Linked DNA regions of Actinokineospora alba. The protein of the gene in region 2 interacts with the protein of the main gene of each other region in a pairwise test. Links are inferred from orthologs where the notes say so. Each region holds a gene or a part of one and is shown on either strand. Other genes may lie near its edges. The genes, in order: dnaE and C8E96_RS09330.

The links.
Region 1: the proteins of C8E96_RS09330 (region 2) and dnaE interact in binary tests that used the Escherichia coli proteins (3 or more experiments, as listed by UniProt). The link is inferred for Actinokineospora alba from one-to-one orthologs.

The regions. Positions count from the first base shown.
Region 1 is NZ_SNXU01000001.1:4,274,667-4,284,699, reverse strand. What follows is about bases 2,536-6,631. They hold dnaE (DNA polymerase III subunit alpha), read right to left. Parts: upstream 6,270-6,631; coding sequence 2,736-6,269; downstream 2,536-2,735. Other genes in these bases: C8E96_RS19735 (nucleoside/nucleotide kinase family protein), read left to right, coding at 6,330-6,631; C8E96_RS19745 (MBL fold metallo-hydrolase), read right to left, coding at 2,536-2,703. Outside these bases: C8E96_RS19755 (hypothetical protein), read right to left, coding at 1-474; C8E96_RS19750 (cytochrome P450 family protein), read right to left, coding at 639-1,853; more of C8E96_RS19745, read right to left, coding at 1,948-2,535; more of C8E96_RS19735, read left to right, coding at 6,632-6,965; C8E96_RS19730 (AsnC family protein), read left to right, coding at 7,097-8,152; C8E96_RS19725 (hypothetical protein), read right to left, coding at 8,149-8,418; C8E96_RS19720 (RluA family pseudouridine synthase), read right to left, coding at 8,484-9,413; lspA (signal peptidase II), read right to left, coding at 9,410-9,994; C8E96_RS19710 (aminotransferase class V-fold PLP-dependent enzyme), read right to left, coding at 10,028-10,033. UniProt on the Escherichia coli protein: DNA polymerase III is a complex, multichain enzyme responsible for most of the replicative synthesis in bacteria. This DNA polymerase also exhibits 3' to 5' exonuclease activity. The alpha chain is the DNA polymerase catalytic subunit.
Region 2 is NZ_SNXU01000001.1:1,938,817-1,947,755, reverse strand. What follows is about bases 2,770-5,771. They hold C8E96_RS09330 (DNA polymerase III subunit gamma and tau), read right to left. Parts: upstream 5,396-5,771; coding sequence 3,143-5,395; downstream 2,770-3,142. Other genes in these bases: C8E96_RS09325 (LLM class flavin-dependent oxidoreductase), read left to right, coding at 5,473-5,771. In the rest of the region: C8E96_RS09340 (YbaB/EbfC family nucleoid-associated protein), read right to left, coding at 1-206; C8E96_RS09335 (N-acetylmuramoyl-L-alanine amidase), read left to right, coding at 324-1,211; C8E96_RS33180 (TolB family protein), read left to right, coding at 1,237-2,136; more of C8E96_RS09325, read left to right, coding at 5,772-6,465; C8E96_RS34455 (LysM peptidoglycan-binding domain-containing protein), read left to right, coding at 7,060-7,602; C8E96_RS09305 (DUF2786 domain-containing protein), read right to left, coding at 7,686-8,858; C8E96_RS33175 (hypothetical protein), read right to left, coding at 8,931-8,939. UniProt on the Escherichia coli protein: Part of the beta sliding clamp loading complex, which hydrolyzes ATP to load the beta clamp onto primed DNA to form the DNA replication pre-initiation complex.

The DNA.
Region 1 (10,033 bases), 2.3 Mb from region 2 along the record:
GAGGGTGATCCGATCGGCGCCGACCAGCAGTTCCAGGCCGCGAGCGCCGCGGGCGGGCCACGGGACCTCGACGGGTGAATCGGCGAATTCGGCCGTGTACGGCAGGAGAACCCGCCTGCGCGCCCGATCGGCGACGGTGAAACCCAGCAATCCCAACAAGACCGCGCCAAGTGGGGCGGTCATCCAAGCGACGGCGGGGACACTGAGCCCGAGGTACGCCCCGGACACCGCACCGAGCACAGCGGCGGCATGCGGCCAGCGGCGCGGGCGGAACCGGTGGAGGGCGAAGTAACCCGCACCGGCGGCGAGGATCAGGGCGGGCACGGCCAACCCCGGCAGCCACCCACCGAACATCAGAACGGCGGCGACACCCAGGAGCGGCCCAAGCGCGATCACAGCGGCGAGTTGCGGTCGCACCCGGCGCAGCCGGGTGGCCACCACGCCACCACTGTCCTGATCATGTTGCCCCCGCACCAGGTCACGGTACCCAATGCGGCGGCCGGAACCTGGGATTACTGAGGCGTGGCGTGCTCTCTCCCTCGTTCCATCCCGTCGTTACGTGGGGTCTCCCTCGGCCTCAATTGTTTAAGTCTCGGGTGGTGGCATCAAGGGCGGCCAAAGATCTCGCTGGCCTTGCGTCAGCCTTGGGGGCGGACGCGGAGTTCCTCCAGGCCGCGAATCATGCTGTTGCGCCAGCGCAGGTCGTCCTTGTCCTGGGCCAGGGTCATGTTGGGGAAGCGGGACAGCAGGCCGCCGAGGGCGATCTCCGCTTCCATCCGTGCCAACGGGGCGCCGACGCAGTAGTGGATGCCGTGGCCGAAGGCGAGGTGGCCGCCCGCGTTGCGGGTGACGTCGAGTTGGTCGGCGTCGGGGAAGCGGGCCTCGTCACGGTTGGCGGCGGTGACGGCGACGACGACGAATTCGTCGGCGGGGATCTCGGTGCCGCCCAGGACGAGCGGCTGGGTGGTGAGCCGGAAGGTCGCCAGATTCACGGGGCCGTCGTAGCGGAGGAACTCCTCGATGGCACCCGAGAGCAACGTGGGGTCGGCCTTGAGCGCCGCGAGCTGGTCCGGGCGGGTCAGCAGGCCGAGCATGGCGTTGCCGATGAGGTTGACCGTGGTCTCGTGACCCGCGACAAGCAGGAGGAAGGCCATGGAGACCAGTTCCTCGCCGGAGAGCCGGTCGCCGTCTTCGCTGGCCTCGATGAGGGCGCTGAGCAGGTCGGCGCTAGGCTCGGCGCGCTTCGCCTCGATGAGGCCGATCAGGTAGGTCTGCATCGACGCCGCCGCGTTGTGCAGTTTCTCGGAGCGGTCGTTCGACAGCAGCTGGTTCGACCACGACCGGAAGTCGTCTCGGTCGTCGATCGGGACGCCGAGCATCTCGCAGATCACGGTGATCGGCAGCGGGAAGGCGAAGGCCTCCAACAGGTCGATCTCGTGGGCGCCGTCCATCCCGGCGAGCAGCTCTTCGGTGATCGCCTCGATGCGTGGCCGCAGATGGTCGACGCCGCCCGCGGTGAACGCCTTGTTGACGAGCTTGCGCAGCCTGGTGTGGTTGGGCGGGTCCGTGTTGAGCATGTGCGACGACAGGCTGGTGCTGAAGTCGACGCGCTTCGCGCCGGGCGCCAGGTGGCGGTCGATGATGTCGGCCGACTTGCGCACGTTCTTGCTCAGCGTCGGGTCCGCCAGCGCCGCACGCGCCTCGGCGTAGTCGGTGACCAGCCAGACGCGCACCCCGGTCGGCAGCTCGACCTTGCGGACCGGGCCGGTCGAGCGCAGTTCGGCGTAGACCCCGTACGGGTCCTCGATGAATCGGGTGCCGAGCTTGATGTCGTTGTCCAGCACGGAAACCATCCCCCCAGTGGTGTGTGGTTGAAGCCCCTTGGTTTCCACCGTACCGCTGACCGCGCTTACCTGTCGTGGCTATGTCGGCGGGCTGAGCCGATGATCAGCTCGGGCCGAGCCGGACAACGAGGTCTTCATCGGCGGTGAGCACCTCGCCGTCGAAGGTGGATCGCGCCGCGGCCGCGGCCGCTTCCCGGTTGTTGCCCGGCCAGAAGTGCGTGAGCATCAGTCTGCGAGCGCCTGCCTGGGCGGCCCAGTATCCCGCTTCCTCGGCGGTGAGCAGGTTGCGGTGCTGCTGCTGTCGCTCGCCTGCCCTGTCGGTGGCTTCGACGATGTACAGGTCGGTGTTTCGACCGAGTTCGGCGAGGAGCGGGTCTGGGCCGGTGTCCCCGGTGTAGGCGAGCGCGAACTCGTCCGTCTGCAGTCGGATGCCGGCGTTGGGCACGTAGTGAGGCAGCAGGAGGGCGCCAAGCTCGAACGGGCCGACTCGATACGTCCCTGGCAACTCGCGGACGGTGAACACGGTACGCAGGTCGACCTCGGGTTCCAGTGCGCCGAGCCGGTCCAGCACACCCGGCGTGCAGTACAGCGGCAGCTTGCGGCCACGATTTTCGCCGTAGAGGTACATCCGAAACAGCCCGTGCAAGTCGATGCAATGGTCGGGATGTTCGTGGGTGATGACAACGGCGTCCACGGCGCCGTCCGGGCAGTGCGCCAGCAGCCGCGGCAGTGTGGCGTACCCGAGGTCGAGCACCACGCGGAAGCCATCCCATTCCACCAGGAAACCGCTGCAGGCCCGGCCCGGTTCCGGATAGGCGCCACAACTTCCAAGGACCGTGACCTGTCGCATCAGCAGCATGCAGGTTTCCCGCGATCAAGCCATCCGCAGGCCTAGGAGAGGCAGCCGGGACCCAGCAGCGCCTTCAGGTCCCCCATCAGCGACGGCGACGGGCTGACCCGCAGCGCGTCGTCGAGTTTGAGCAGGGTCTGGCGAGGTCCGTTGATCAGTTTCAAATGGACTTCGGTGGTTCCCGGGTAGGAACCGAGGACGTCCTTGAGCTGCGCGACCAGCGGGGGTGTGCACTTGGTCGCCGCCATGATCAGCCGGAACGGCGCGCCCGCCGCGTTGGACAGGTCGGGGACCGCCAGGTCGTTCGCGATCAGCGAGGTCCGGTCGTCGCGCTTGGCGACCCGGGCCTTCACCAGGACGATCGCGTCCTCGAGCACCCCCATGCCGATCACCGCGTACGTCTTCGGGAAGAACAGCACCTCGATGCCGCCTGCGAGGTCCTCGAGCATCGCCGACGCCCATGGTTCGCCGTTGCGGTTCACCCGCCGGTTGACCGAGGCGAGAATCCCGCCGATCACCACCTGCGTCCCGTCTGGGATGCCGCCTTCGAGGATCGCCGCGATGGACGTGTCGGACTGTGAGGTGAGCACGTGCTCCACCCCGTTGAGCGGGTGGCCCGAGACGTAGAGGCCGAGCATCTCCCGCTCCAGCGCGAGCTGGTGCTTGGACTCCCAGACCTCGTCGGGCACCCGCACGTCGAAGACGCTGGCCACTTCCTCGTCCCCGCCACCGGCCGCGCCGAACAGGTCGAACTGCCCGACCGCTTCGGCCTTCTTGGTGTCCATGACCGCGTCGATGGCGTCGGTGTGGATCAGGAACAGGCCCTTGCGCGGGTGCTTGAGCGAGTCGAACGCACCCGCCTTGATCAGCGATTCGACGACCTTCTTGTTGCAGGCCACCGCTTCGACCTTGCGCAGGTAGTCGGAGAAGTCGGTGAACTCCCCCTTCTCGGTACGCGACTTGATGATCGAGTCGACGACGTTGGCGCCGACGTTGCGGATCGCGCCGAGGCCGAACCGGATGTCGTTGCCGACCGGGGCGAACTCCTTCTCCGACTCGTTGACGTCGGGCGGCAGGACGGTGATGCCCATCTTGCGGCATTCGGCCAGGTAGACGGCCGCCTTGTCCTTGTCGTCGCGCACACTGGTCAGCAGCCCGGCCATGTACTCGGCCGGGTAGTTCGCCTTGAGGTAGGCCGTCCAGTAGGAGACCAGGCCGTACGCGGCGGAGTGCGCCTTGTTGAACGCGTAGTCGGCGAACGGGACGAGGATGTCCCACAGGGTCTTGATCGCGTCCTTCGGGTAGCCGTTCTTCTCCATACCGCCGGAGAAGTTGACGAACTCCGCGTCCAGGACCTCTTTCTTCTTCTTACCCATGGCCCGGCGGAGCAAATCCGCTTGTCCGAGCGTGTATCCCGCGAGTTTCTGCGCGATCGCCATGACCTGCTCCTGATACACGATCAGGCCGTAGGTCGTGCCGAGGATGTCTTCCAGCGCCTCCGCCAGGGCGGGGTGGATCGGGGTGATCTCCTGCTGCTTGTTCTTGCGCAGCGCGTAGTTCGTGTGCGACTTCGCGCCCATCGGACCCGGCCGGTAGAGCGCGCCGACCGCGGAGATGTCCTCGAAGTTGTCGGGACGCATGAGGCGCAGCAGGTCGCGCATGGGCCCGCCGTCGAGCTGGAACACGCCGAGCGTGTCCCCGCGCGAGAGCAGCTCATAGGTCGGCTTGTCGTCCAGGCCAAGGGTTTCCAGGTCCGGCACCGGTTTGCCGTTGCGCTCGATGTTGCGCAGCGCGTCGTCGATGACGGTGAGGTTGCGCAGGCCGAGGAAGTCCATCTTCAGCAGGCCGAGCGACTCGCACGTCGGGTAGTCGAACTGCGTGATGATCGACCCGTCCTGCGGGCGCTTCCACAGCGGGATCGTCTCCATCAGCGGCTCGGCGCTCAGGATGACCGCGCAGGCGTGCACACCGGCGTTGCGGATCAGGCCTTCCAGGCCGCGCCCGGTGTCGATGATCTCCTTGACCTGCGGGTCGCTGTTGTACAGCTCGCGGATCTCGGTGGCCTCGGCGTAGCGCTTGTGCTGCGGGTCGAACAGGTTGTTGAGCGGGATGTCCTTGGCCATGACCGCGGGCGGGTAGACCTTGGAGATCTTGTCCGCGACGGCGTAGCCGGGCTGGCCGAACAGCACCCGCGCGGAGTCCTTGATCGCGGCCTTCGCCTTGATCGTGCCGAAGGTGATCACCTGCGCGACCTTGTCCGCACCCCACTTCTCGGTGGTGTAGCGGATGACGTCACCGCGCCGACGTTCGTCGAAGTCGATGTCGATATCGGGCGGGCTGACCCGGTCGGGGTTGAGGAACCGCTCGAAGATCAGCCCGTGGGCCAGCGGGTCGAGGTCGGTGATGCCCATCGCGTAGGCGATCAGCGCGCCCGCGGCGGACCCTCGGCCGGGGCCGACCCGGATGCCGTTGTTCTTCGCCCACTGGATGAGGTCGGCGACCACGAGGAAGTACGCCGGGAACCCCATCTGGGTGATGACGTTGATCTCGAACTCGACCTGCCTGCGGTGTTCCTCGTCGACGCCGCCGGGGAACCGCTTGTGCATGCCCTCCCACACCTGCTGGCGGAAGAACTCGTCCTCGGTCATGCCCTCGGGGATCGGGAACTTCGGCATCAGGTTGCGGAACTCGAACATCCCGCTGATGTCGACCTTCTCCGCGATCACCAGCGTGTTGCGGCACCCCTCCTGCCACGGGTCCGAGGAGTCGATCGCGCGCATCTCGTCGGGCGACTTGAGGTAGTAGCCGGTGCCGTCGAACCGGAACCGCGTCGGGTCTTGCAGCGTGCTGGCCGTCTGCACGCACAGCAGCGCGTCGTGCGCGTCGCGGTCGTCTGCATACGTGTAGTGCGAGTCGTTGGTGACCACGAACGGAAGGTCGACCTTCTTCGCGACGGCGATCAGCCCGTCGCGGACCCGGCGCTCGATCTCGATGCCGTGGTCCATCAACTCGACGAAGAAGTTGCCCTCGCCATAGATCTCTTTCCAGGCGCCGGCGGCGGCCACAGCCTCGTCGAACTGGCCGAGCCGGAGCCTGGTCTGCACGTCGCCGGACGGGCACCCGGTGGTCGCCATCAGGCCCGCCGAGTGCTCGGCGATCAGCTCGCGGTCCATCCGGGGCCATTTGCCCAGCTGGCCTTCCAGCGACGCCAGGCTCGACAGCCTCATCAGGTTCTTCAGCCCCTGATTGTCGCGGGCCCAGATCGTCTGGTGGTTGTAGGCGCCGCTACCGCCGACGTCGTCGGACTTCTGGCCCGGGTCGCCCCAGCGGACCCGGTCCTTGTTGAAGCGCGACGCGGGCGCGATGTAGGCCTCGATGCCGAGGATCGGCTTGATCCCGGCGCCTTTGGCCTGCCGGTAGAAGTCGTAGATGCCGTTGGTGTGACCGTGGTCGGTGATGGCCACCGAGGTCATGCCGAGGCGCTCGCACTCGGCGAACATGTCCTTGAGCTTGGCCGCTCCGTCGAGCATCGAGTACTCGGTGTGCACGTGAAGATGAGCGAAGGAGTCAGCCACGGGAACACCTTAGTCGGGCCGTCGGACAGTTCTGTGGACCGGCACGCGAGACAGGGAAGGATGGCGGGTGTGCGTTTCCGACCGCTTTCGCCGCCCGCTCTCATCGACGAGGTGTCCACGCAGGTGGCGGCGCGTCCGGAGATCACCCGCGTGATCATCGACGGTGCGCCGCCCACTCGCCCGGACGTGCTGGCCGACCGGATCGGCGAGCGGCTGCGGGTGCTGGGCCGTCCTGTATTGAGGGTCTCGGCGGCCGATTTCCGCCGCGCCGCGTCCCTGCGGTTCGAGCGTGGACGCACAGACCCGGACGCCCGGTACGACGACTGGCTCGACGGCGGCGCGCTGCGGCGTGAGGTGCTCGACCCGTTGGGCCCCAACGGGTCGCGTCGAGTCCTGCCGCGACTGTGGAACACCGACACCGACCGAGCCGTCCGCGCCGAGTATGTCGACCTCCCCCAGGGTGTGGTGCTGATCGACGGCGAACTGCTGTTGGGCCGCGGCCTGCCGCACGACTACTCCGTGCACCTATGGCTCTCCGCGCCCGCGCTGGCCCGCAAGCTCCCGGAGAGCGAGCAGTGGGCGCTGCCCGCGTTCGCCCGGTACGACGCCGAGGTGCGGCCGCTCTATATGGCCGACACCGGTGTGCGCGCCGACGATCCGCTGCGCCTGGCCGTGCTCGACGACGCCCCCGTGTGAGCGGACGATCACTCAACCGGATCTTCGCCGGGCCGGTGTGACGGCTTCCGGCGCAGGACGAAGGGGGACCCGGTAGCGTGCGATCCGTGACGGATCCCATGGACGCACGGGTGCTCGGCGTAGTCGCCGAGATGGGCCGTGCCGCGGTGCACGAGGTTGCCGCGCGGCTGGGCATGGACCCTCGCGAGGTGGCGTCCCGACTGGTCGCGCTGTCCGCGGCGGGTGTGCCGCTGCTTGTCGGCGTCGAGTGCGACCAGGCCGGTGTGCGGGCCGCGCTGGCCCGGATGACGCCCCCCACCAACTACGGAGCGCCAGCCCCGGGACACGCCGGACCTGGCCAAGGTGTGCACGGCACACCGTCCGGGGTCTATGGCGCGCAGGGGACGCCCTCGGGCGTGTACGTCGCTCAGCAGACACCGCCCGGCCAGCCCTACGGCGCGCAGGGAACGCCGTCGGGTGCTTACGGAGCGCAAGGGACGCCTTCCGGGGTCTACCCGCCGTCGCCGCCCGCCGGGTACCAGCAGCAGCCCTACCAGCCACAGCAGCAGCAGCAGCAGTTCCCGCCGTCCGGCCCGCACCAGGTCCGCACCGGCCCGCCCAGCCAGCCGTTCCCCACGCCGACCGGCCCGCCGAGCCAGCCGTTCCCGACGCCCGCCGAGCCGATCTCCACCTGGGGACCCCCGGGCAGTTCGTCCTGGGCGCGCGGCGACCAGCCTCCCGCCACGACCATGGCCGACGACCGCACGCGACCCACGACCCGGCCCCGCAGGCAGGGCGTCGCGGGCGAGACGCTGGAGGCCGAGGGCCTGGAGGGCGAGCGGCTGTCGATCCAGCTCGTCGAGGTCGTCGACCCGGCCGACTACCTGTTCACCGCTGCGGGCTACCGGCTGCAGGCGGGCGAGCGCTCGGTCGTCGTGCACACCGAGCTGACCAACCGCGGCACCGTCCGCTTCGGCACGCTGCCCGACCTCTACCTGGTCCTGGTCACCCCGGACGGCAAGTCGATGTCCAAGGCGCCGGTGTCGCTCTCGTCCCGGCCGCCGCACCGCATCGGCGTGGCGCCGGGCGAGACCGCGGGCGGACACACCGTGTACGTCGTGCCCGAGGACCTCGAGATCACCGCGGTGCAGTGGAGCCCCCGCCCGGATGAGGAATCCCGGACGCTCACCTGGAAGATCGAGAACTAGCGGCCGAACAGCTTGCCGAACCAGCTCTTCTTGCCCGCGCCCGGGTTCTCGGTGCCCGGATCCGCCACCGGGATCGGCGACGTCGGCGGCTCACGGTCGTAGCGCACGTCGTCGGGGTTCACCCGGACCGTCTCGTCGACGTCGTCCGAGGACGCGCCGATCACCGACGGCGCGGCGCCATCCTGCATGAACCGACCGTGTCCCCCGGTCGCGAACGGATCACCGTCGTTCGCACCATCCCACTTCGCCTCGCGCTGATCGCTCATCGCTCCCCACCCTCTTGCCGACTCTCCGACCTAAACTAGCCCAGAGCGACACGAACGGGTGGGATTCAGTAGTCCGCGGCGAGCAATTCCAGCGCCCCGGCGAGGTCGGCGGGGTATTCGCTGGTGAATTCGACCCACCGGCCGTCGTCGGGGTGGTGGAAGCCGAGCGTGCGGGCGTGCAGCCACTGGCGGGTCAGGCCGAGGCGCTTGGCCAGGACCGGGTCGGCGCCGTAGGTGAGGTCGCCGACGCAGGGGTGGCGCAGCGCCGAGAAGTGCACCCGGATCTGGTGCGTACGCCCGGTTTCGAGCTTCACGTCCAGCAGCGACGCCGCGCGGAAGGCCTCGATCGTCTCGTAGTGGGTGATGCTCGGCTTGCCGCCCGCGACCACGGCCCAGCGGTAGTCGTGCTTGGGGTGGCGGTCGATCGGCGCGTCGATGGTGCCGACACTCGGGTCCGGGTGGCCCTGCACGAGCGCGTGGTAGCGCTTCTCGACAGTGCGCTCCTTGAAGGCGCGCTTGAGCACGGTGTACGCGCGCTCGCTCTTGGCGACCACCATGACGCCGGTCGTGCCGACGTCGAGCCGGTGCACGACGCCTTGGCGCTCGGCGGCGCCGGAGGTGGAGATGCGGATGCCCGCGCCCGCGAGTCCGCCGATCACGGTCGGGCCGGACCAGCCGGGGCTGGGGTGCGCGGCCACGCCGACGGGCTTGTCGACCACGACCACGTCGTCGTCCTGGTGCAGCACGATCAGTCCCTCGACGGCGATCGCCTGGACCTCGATCGGCCGCTCCGGCTCGGGCAGCGTCACCTCGAGCCAGGTGCCCGCGAGCAGGCGGTCGGACTTGCCCGCCGGCCTGCCGTCGACCAGCACGTCACCGGACTCGGCGAGCGCGGCGACGACGGTGCGGGACAGGCCGAGCAGCTTCGACAGGCCCGCGTCGACACGCATGCCGTCTAGACCGTCCGGGACGGGAAGGGTGCGGGAGTCGCTCATGCGGATTCTTTCGCCTTGGCCGAGGTGTGGGTGCCGTCGTAGTCGCGGCCGAGCATCGCCATGAGCACGATCAGGCCGCCGCCGACGCAGATCGCCGAGTCGGCGACGTTGAACACCGGCCACACCTCGCCGTTGGGTCCGAACACCGACACGAAGTCGATCACGTGGCCCTGCAGGACGCCCGGGGCACGGAAGATTCGGTCGGTCAGGTTGCCGAGCGCGCCCGCGAGGACCAGGCCGAGGCCCAGTGCCCACCCGGTGGACCGCAGCTTCGGGATGATCCAGATGATCGCCACCACGACCCCGAGCGCGACCAGGCTCAGCAGCCAGGTCATGCCGGTCGCCATCGAGAACGCGGCGCCCGGGTTGCGCACGAGCTGCAGGTAGACGGCGCCGCCGAGCAGCCGGATCGGGGCCTCGCCCTCCAGCGTCGCCACAGCGATGATCTTGGTGACCAGGTCCGCGATGAACACCGCCAGCGCGGCCGAGATCAGCAGCATCCGGCGGCGGGCGGGCAGTGCGGACGGTGCCGGTTCCGACTCGGTCGGGGTATCACGGTCGTCGCCGCGCTCAGTGTTCACCGGTCCATTGTCCATGGTGTGCGTAGCGGCCGGTCAGGA
Region 2 (8,939 bases):
ACGATCAGGTCGGCCAGCGTCTCGGTGTCGTCCGGGTCGACCACCTTCGGGTCGATCTCCAGGGCCTTCAGCTCGCCCGCGCCGGACACCGTCGCGGTGACCAGGCCGCCGCCCGCGGAGCCCTGGACCTCGGCGTCGGCCAGCTCCTGCTGCGCGTTGAGCAGCTGTTCCTGCATCTTCTGTGCCTGCTGCATGATCGCCTGCATGTCGGGCGCACCGCCACCGGGAAACACCGCGGCCCCTCTCGTCCGGGAACGACCCGACGGTCTACGTCGGTGTCGCTACCAGCTTAGAGGGCACCCACCTGTGGCATCGTGGGCGCGGTGCTGAGAAGACACGCGAACGCGCTGGCCGCCGCCTGCGCCCTCGCCGCGGCCATGTCCGCGTGCGGCGGCCCGCAGGCCAAGCCGGTCGGCCAGACGCTCGCGGACACGACCTCGACCTCCCCGTCCACGACGACGACTGTGTCGACCGCGGTGTCGACCGCTGTGTCGAGCACGTCGGCGACCACCACGCCCCCGAGCGTGCCGACCACGACGACCACCGCGATAGCGCCGCCCGCGACCGGGCGTGTCGTGGTGATCGACCCCGGCCACAACGGCGGCAACGCCACGCACACCGCCGAGATCAACCGGCAGGTTCCCGCCGGGCGCGGGCGGACCAAGCCGTGCAACACCACCGGGACGGCCACCCAGACCGGCTACCCGGAGCACGCGTTCGCCTGGGACCTGGCGGTCCGCCTGCGCGAGATCCTCACCGCGCGCGGGGTCAAGGTCGTCATGACCAGGGCCGACAACGCGGGCGTCGGGCCCTGCGTCGACCGGCGCGCGGCCATCGGCAACGAGTCGGGCGCGGCGGCCGTGGTGTCGCTGCACGCCGACGGCTCGACCGCGGCGGGCGCGCACGGCTTCCACCTCGCGTACTCGTCGCCGCCGCTGAACACCGCGCAGGGTGAGCCGTCGCTGCGGCTGGCCAGGGCGGTGCGCGACAAGCTGGTCGCGGCCGGGTTCCCGACGTCGAACTACGCGGGCAAGGATGGGCTGTCCGCCCGCGACGACCTCGCCGGGCTCAACCTGACCGAGCGGCCGACCGTGCTGGTCGAATGCGGCAACATGCGTGACGCCGCGGAGGCCGCGACGCTGTCGAGCGCCGCGGGCAGGCAGCGTTACGCCGAAGGGATTGCGAACGGGATCCTCGGATTCCTTGGATGACCCGTGTTGTGACAGGGTGGAGATCATGTCGGGGATGCGGGTGCTCGATGTCGACGAGCGCGAACGGTTGCTGATCTCGGTGACCGATGGCGACCAGGCGCGCCTGGTCGAGTTGGATGCCAAAGGCGTGCGCCGAAACCTGGAGACGGTGACCGACCTGCGGGCCGCGAAGTACCTCCCCGGCGACCGCAAAATCGTTGTCGAGCACGGGAAACCGGCCCGGCTGTCGCTGCTGCGGATCGGCGCGGGCATGGTCCCGCTGCTCGGCTCGGCCGACTACGACACCGAGTTGCTCGGGGTGCTCCCCGGCCGCATCGTCTACCGCGCCAACCGGCGGCACCGGCTGCTGTTCACCGTGGTCATCCGCAACGTGCTGGTCGGTGAGGAACAAGCCGTGTACGACCGCGGCGGCGCGGTCCTGGAGGCGGCGGTCAGCCCGAACAGCCGCTACATCGCGATTCGGCTGCCCCGCAAGCTCTTGCTGGTCGACACGATGCCGGTAACCGAGGACGACCATGTCCGGCTGATCTCCCCCGAACCCGCCGACGCGGGCAGGCGCAACCTGCGCTGGCTCCCCGACTCGATGCGCCTGGTCGCCACGGACTACCAGGGCGACGAGGCACGGATCGTGCGCTACAAGGTCGGCGGGGAGGAATGGGAGCCGCTGGTCCCGTCCCTGCCCGCCGGTTCCCAGGCACGGCTCGCACCGGACGGCAGACGCATCGCGGTCGTCGACGGCCTCCGGATCTCGTTCCACCAGACGGAGAACGGCCGCTTCCTCCGTTCCGCCGACCTCCCCACCCCGGTGCGCCCCGACGGCTTGCTCTGGTCCCCCTCCTCCCGCACCGTCGCCGTGACCACCGAATCCGGCGACGCCGCCCTGGTCGCCGCCGACTCCGCCCGAATCCGCCCCATCACCCCCTAACCCACCCCGCGAGTCGCCCCTCCAGGCAAACGAGTCGCCCCTCCCGGCAAGTGAGTTCGCCATTCGCGATGGCACGAATGTCGAACTCAGTCGCTGGAAGGGGCGACTCACTTGCTGGAGGGGGCGACTCGCGGTTGGTTGGGGGGTGCCGATCAGTCGACGATGGCGGTTTCCACTGAAGTGAGGCTGACGACGGCGCCGGGGTAGAGGTTGGCGCGAATGTCGGCGGGGGCGACGCCCGACCGCAGGACGTCAGCCACGTAGGCGAGCACCCCCTGGTCCGGGCCCTTGCCGTGGCCCGCGGTGTCGGCCCTCAGCCGGTCGTGGAGCTGACGCGGGTCCTTGGGCAGGCCTGCCAGGAACTCCGGCGTCGGTACCTGCCATGTCCCGTCACGCGAACCGGGCTGCCTACCCTCGGAGGCCGCCCCGAAGTCACCACAAGGGGCGCGCTCTTCGCGGTCGGGGATCCGCTGCGCGTCGATCGGGTAGCCCGCGGCCAGCGCTTGCGCCCGGCTGCCGACAACCCCAACGGCGGTTGCCCGTGTCTTGGCTGCGCAGCAACCATTCCTGCCGGTAGTCCGCCGGAGTCCACGTCTCCGTAATGCTTTTCGCGAGGTAGGCGAACTGCTCGCGACGGTCTGTCAGCTGCGTGCCGCCCAGGTGCCAGGCGTGGATGCCCAGGTAGCGGTACTGCCCGGGACCGACCGGTGGGTCGGCCGCGCCGACCCACCGTCGGCGGCGGCGTTGAAGGCGGCCGCGGCGGCGCTCGTAGATGGCGGTTTCCGTTGAAGGACACCGTTTTCGCCACCAGCAAGCCAGCTACAACCGCGACCAACGGAACCGTCCATCGCACCCAGCGGCGCTTCCGTGCCGTGGTCATCGTCTCCCCCTGTTCGGGGTCGCGGACGGCGGCCACCCGTGGGCAAAGTCGTTGGACTCTAGCCGTGCGACCACGGCAGACACCAGCACGCGGAGGCGGACCGGTGGCCGATGTGAGGGCGCGCGGTCACGACTTCAGCGGTTTGGCACCCAGTTTCTCGGCGAGCAGCTTGAGCATGGCCTCTTCCGGGTCCTGCCGGGAACCCTCCGCGCCGGGTTCCGGGGCGTGGGCGGCCTGTGCCATCAGCTCTTCTTCGTCTTCCGGCTCCGGCGGGAGTTCCGGCTCCGGCGGCGGAGGCGGCGCGTCCTCGGCGGGCGGGCGGTTGTTGATCACCCGGCTGGGCGGCTCGTACGTGCGCTGCGGTGACTGGGCGACCGGGCGGGCGGGGGCCGCGCTTGTCGGGGTGCTGCCCGGCTCGGCGTGGACGCAGCGAACCTGCCACGTGCCACCGAGAACCGCGTTGAGCGCCTGCGCGATCGCCTCGACGTTGCGCGGCTCACCGAGCCTGCGCGCCAAGGGGGCGGCGGTGTGCGCGATGACGACCGTGCTGCCCTCGACGGACTGGACCGTCGCGTTGGTAAGCATGGCTTCGGTGCTGCGGCTGGCTTTGCGCACCGCGCCGAGCAGTTCGGACCACACCCGGCGGATGGCGGTGGCGTCCAGCGCTCCGGGGGCCGACGGGGTGGGCGCCGGAGCGGGTGCACTGGGGGCGGCGCCGTTCGCGGGGGTGCTCGGCGTGGGCCAGTCGTTCGCCGGGGCGCCTGCGGCGGGCGAGCCGGACGGCCGGGCAGGCGAACCCGCGGCCTCTGGCCGGGCGGCGGGCGGGCCCGCGTCGGCAGGCGATACCGCGGCGGGTCGGCCGGGTGCGCCCGCTGCGGTGCCGGACACGGGCGAGCCGGCGTCGGCAGGCGATACCGCCGGGGTTCGGCCGGGTGCGCCGGCGGCTTGTCCGGGTGCACCAGCTGCATTCGCCGCGGTCGGGGCGGCGGTCCGGCCGGATGCGGTCGCTGCGGCGGTTTGGCCGGGTGCACCAGCAGCGTTCGCCGCGGCGGCGGTCCGACCGGGTGCGGTAGCCGGGCTTGCCCCGGTCGCGGCGGCGGTTCGGGCGGGTTGGGCAGGCTGTTCGGCCTGGCGCTGCGAGGGGCGGGTGATCACCGGGCGGGCCGGCGTGTCGGCCTCGGGCGCGGCGACCGGCGCGCTGCCGCCCGCGGTGACCCGCCTTTCCATCTGCTCCAACCGTTGCAGCACAGCGGAATCCGCGGCCGCGTCGGTCGAGACCGCGCCGGGCAGCAGCATCCGCGCGCACAGCAGTTCCAGCAGCAGGCGCGGGGCGGTGGCGCCGCGCATGTCGACGAGTCCTGTGTGGACGATCTCGGCATAGCGGGTCAGGGTGCCGGGGCCGATGCGCTCGGCCTGGCCGACCATCCGGTCGATCTCGTCGGCGGGCGCGCTGACCAGCCCGCGGGTTCCGGCGTCCGGCACCGCGCGCAGCAGGACCAGGTCGCGCAGGCGGTCGAGCAGGTCGGAGGCGAAGCGCCGGGGGTCGTGGCCCGCTTCGACCAGCCGGTCGACCGTGCCGTAGACAGCGGCGGCGTCGCCCGCGCTGAGGCCGTCGACCATGTCGTCGATCAGGGCGACGTCGGTGACGCCGAGCAGGGCGACCGCGCGCTCGTAGGTGACGCCTTCGGGACCCGCGCCCGCGAGCAGCTGGTCGAGCACCGACTGGGTGTCGCGCGCCGAGCCGCCGCCCGCGCGGATGACCAGCGGGAACACGGCTGGTTCGACGGTCGCGCCCTCGGCGGCGCAGTTGCGTTCGAGCAGTTCGCGCATCGCGCCGGGCGGGATCAGCCGGAACGGGTAGTGGTGCGTGCGGGAGCGGATGGTCGCGAGGACCTTGTCCGGCTCGGTCGTGGCGAAGATGAAGACCAGGTGCTCCGGCGGCTCCTCGACGATCTTGAGGAGCGCGTTGAAGCCCTGGGTGGTGACCATGTGCGCCTCATCGACGATGAAGACGCGGTAGCGCGACTGGGCGGGCGCGTAGAAGGCGCGGTCGCGCAGCTCGCGGGCGTCGTCGACACCGCCGTGGCTGGCCGCGTCGAGCTCGACGACGTCGACCGTGCCCGGCCCGTTCGGCGCGAGGCCGACACACGAGTCGCAGGTGCCGCAGGGCTCATCCGTCGGGCCCTGCTCGCAGTTCAGCGACCGGGCGAGGATGCGCGCGCTGGACGTCTTCCCGCAGCCGCGCGGGCCGGAGAAGAGGTAGGCGTGGTTGACCCGGCCTGCCGACAGCGCGACGCGCAGAGGGTCGGTGACGTGTTCCTGGCCGACGACCTCGGCAAAGGTCGCCGGTCGGTACTTCCGATAAAGGGCAAGCGCCACGGGCCCGACCCTACCTGGCTCGACCGACATCCCCGCGCCCGGGAAGCACCGGCGGCCTTCGGGCGTTGCACAGTGTTGTGCCCACCGACGTCCCCCTCTCCGTGCTCGACCTGGCGCCCGTCGCCAGCGACTCCACCGAGACCGCCGCCCTCCGCAACAGCCTCGACCTCGCCCAGCGCACCGAGCGCCTCGGCTACCACCGGTACTGGGTGGCCGAGCACCACAACATGCCCGGCATCGCCAGCTCCGCGCCCGCCGTGCTGCTCGCGCACATCGCGATGGCCACCTCGACGCTGCGGATCGGGTCCGGGGGTGTGATGTTGCCCAATCACCCGCCGCTCGTGGTGGCCGAGCAGTTCGGCATGTTGGAGGCGCTGCACCCGGGCCGGGTCGACCTCGGCATCGGCCGCGCGCCCGGCACCGACCAGGTGACCGCGCGGGCGCTGCGCCGCTCGACCGGCCCGCTCTCCGTCGACGACTTCCCCGAGCAGCTCGCGGAGCTGTCCAACTACTTCACCGGCCGGGACTCGAACGGCATCACAGCCGTCCCCGCGCTGGGCAACCAGCCCGCCATGTGGCTGCTCGGGTCCAGCGGCTACAGCGCGCAGGTCGCCGGGATGCTCGGCCTGCCGTTCGCTTTCGCCCACCACTTCAGCTCGGAGAACACGCTGCCCGCGCTGGCGCTCTACCGCGAGCGGTTCCAGCCGTCGGCGGCGCTGGCCGAGCCCTACGCCATGGTGGCCGCGTCGGTGATCTGCGCCGACGACGACGAGACGGCCCGGGAGCTGGCCCAGCCGGGCGCGCTGCAGTTCCTCCAGCTGCGCAAGGGCACACCGGGCCGGATGCCGACACCCGCCGAGGCCGCGGCTTACCCGTATACGGACATGGACCGGCTGTTCATCGACGACCGGCTCGACTCACAGATCATCGGCGGCCCGGACACCGTGCGGAAGGGGATCGCCGACCTGCTCGCGGCGACCAAGGCCGACGAGCTGATGATCACCACGAATGTGTACGACCACGCCGACCGAATCCGCAGCTACGAGCTGGTGGCCAAAGAGCGCGAATAGGAGACCCCGGGCAATAAAGGGGACCCCGTGCACCTGCCAGAGCCCGCTTATCCTTGCTGCCTTCCGGCCCTGGGGAGGTTCGCGAGATGAACACCGCACGGGGTCCATGGACGAGTGTACCGGTCCCCCGCGGCGGCGTGCCGAAGACCCTGTTCGCCCACACCGGTGAAAGCGAAGAGCCGGTCACCACTGGTGACCGGCTCTCGCGGTGCGGAGGATAGGGGATTTGAACCCCTGAGGGCTTTTACACCCAACACGATTTCCAATCGTGCGCACTAGGCCACTATGCGAATCCTCCAACGCGCAAGAGGGTACCGCAGGCGGGTTTGGCCACCCAAAACGGGAGGTCGGACGCAGGTCCGGGCGTGCGCGCCCCCGCCGGGCCCAACGTTCACCGGAAACCCCCCGGTCGGGTGAATATGCCCCATGGCCGCCCGGTGAACGGTGGTCAGAAGTTGTTGCGGCACAGGAAAAGCGCACGCAACCCGGGGTCCTGCGCAGCGGATCCACCAACGCGCGGGGATGGGTGTCGCGGGCTTAGCCTCGGCCCGCGGCCCCAGGTCGCGGTTATCGTCGAAGAGCAAAGGAAATCACGTGGCTGACGCACTGGAATCCGGTTCGAGCCTGGCCGTGGGCCAGAAGATTCACTCCGCCAACGGCAGGCACTACCTGGAGATGCAGGACGACGGCAACCTGGTCCTGGCCACCGAGGGAATGCCCACCTGGTCGGCCAACGCCAAGGGCTCCGGCGCGGTCCGGGCCGAGATGCAGGCCGACGGAAACTTCGTTCTGTACAAGGAAAACAACGAGGCTGTGTGGTCGAGCGAGACCAGCGGCAAGGACGGCTCCCGCCTGGTGCTGGAGAACGACGGCAACCTGTGCGTCCGCCAGGGCGGCACCAACGTGTGGGCCAGCAACACCCCGCAGCCCGAGCCCGCTCAGGCGGCCCCGCAGGCGCAGGCCGCGCCCGCCGCCCCCGCGACCCAGACCTACACGGTCGAGCCGGGTGACACGCTGTCCAAGATCGCCAAGCAGTTCTACGGCGACGCGAACCAGTACATGAAGATCGCGCAGGCCAGCGGCGTCTCCAACCCGGACATGATCCACCCGGGCCAGGTGCTGACCATCCCCGCGTAAGCGGAGACTGATCGACCGCTCTGATCGAGCACTGTGAACGGGTCCACCGGATGACCGGTGGGCCCGTTCGCCCATGTCCGGGGTCAGCCCGCTATTCGCCTGCGGCCCGGGTGCAGGTCGGCCCGGTCGGCGGCCAGCACGCCCGCGCCCCAGCCGTCGGCGCTGCTCACCGACGAGCGGCGGACGCGGACGCCGGGGAACATCGCCTCGAACCTGGCCGTCACCGCCGCGTCCCGCTTGGCCAGGACCGGCACGAGCCGGGTGTCGGCAGAAGCCGCCGGTGCTCCCGCGCCCGCGAGTCGCTCCCGGATGCGGTGGGCGTAGGCGACCAGGAACGAGTGCCGGTACGCGCGGCCGCGCGACGGCGACCCACCGAGGGCGTGTTCGGCCTGCACCTGCAGGGACCGGGACAGCATGGTGACGATCTCCACGTCGGTCTCGTGGCCGACCAGCACCACGCACCCGAGCTTTGGGTAGAACACCGCCCGACACCGGTTCGCGCCCGCCACGACGTCGACCAGCTGCGCCTTCGGTCCCTGGTAGGGCGCTTCGAGCCATAAGCGGTGGGCGGCGGCGTCCTGCGGGCGGTCGTCGATGCCCTCCACCACGGCCTGCTCGAACGCGTAGCGGGCCATCAGCTCCTGGGCCTTGGCCGAGAGTGCCTCCGCCTCCTCCGGGAACGCCGTCGACTCCGCCTTGGCGAGCAAGCCTCGGACCCGGATCAGCACCCGGGCGTCCACGCCGGTCGGTTTGGTCTCGCGAGCGAAGGACTCCCCCGGCGCGGGGACCAGGTGGGGCAGTTGCGGCAGCACCATCAGCGCCGCGATGAGGTCGACCACCCTGGCCAGGGCCTCAACCAGGGACAAGCGTTTGCGTTCCGCCCAGAGGGGCAGGTGCGCGCCGGTCCACCAGACGTCCGCGCCGATCTCCGCGAGCTGTTGCCGCCAGCGCGGATGCAGCTGCCGGTACTGGGCGGTCTGCGCCGCCACGACGTCGACCACGAGGGTGGACAGCGAACGGGGTGTCGCCGCCACGACGTCGGCGGGCAGCCAGCCGCGCCGCCAGAGCAACTCGACCGTGTGCCCCATGGCGGACGCGGCGGCGGCGCCCGCCTGCTCCGGCCCGTGCGCGGCCACGTCGCGGACATAAGCCGAGACGGCCTGGGGCGTGCCCCGAGACCGCACCGCGGCGGCCTCGGTCAGCCGGGCCGCAAGCACCGCGACCGACCCCCGCGTCTCTCGATCATGTGTTCGCATGGGGCCATGGTGCACCCCAGGTACGACAAACGCAGGCCATCCCGCGGGATGACCTGCGTTTCACCTGGTAGATCAGGCTTC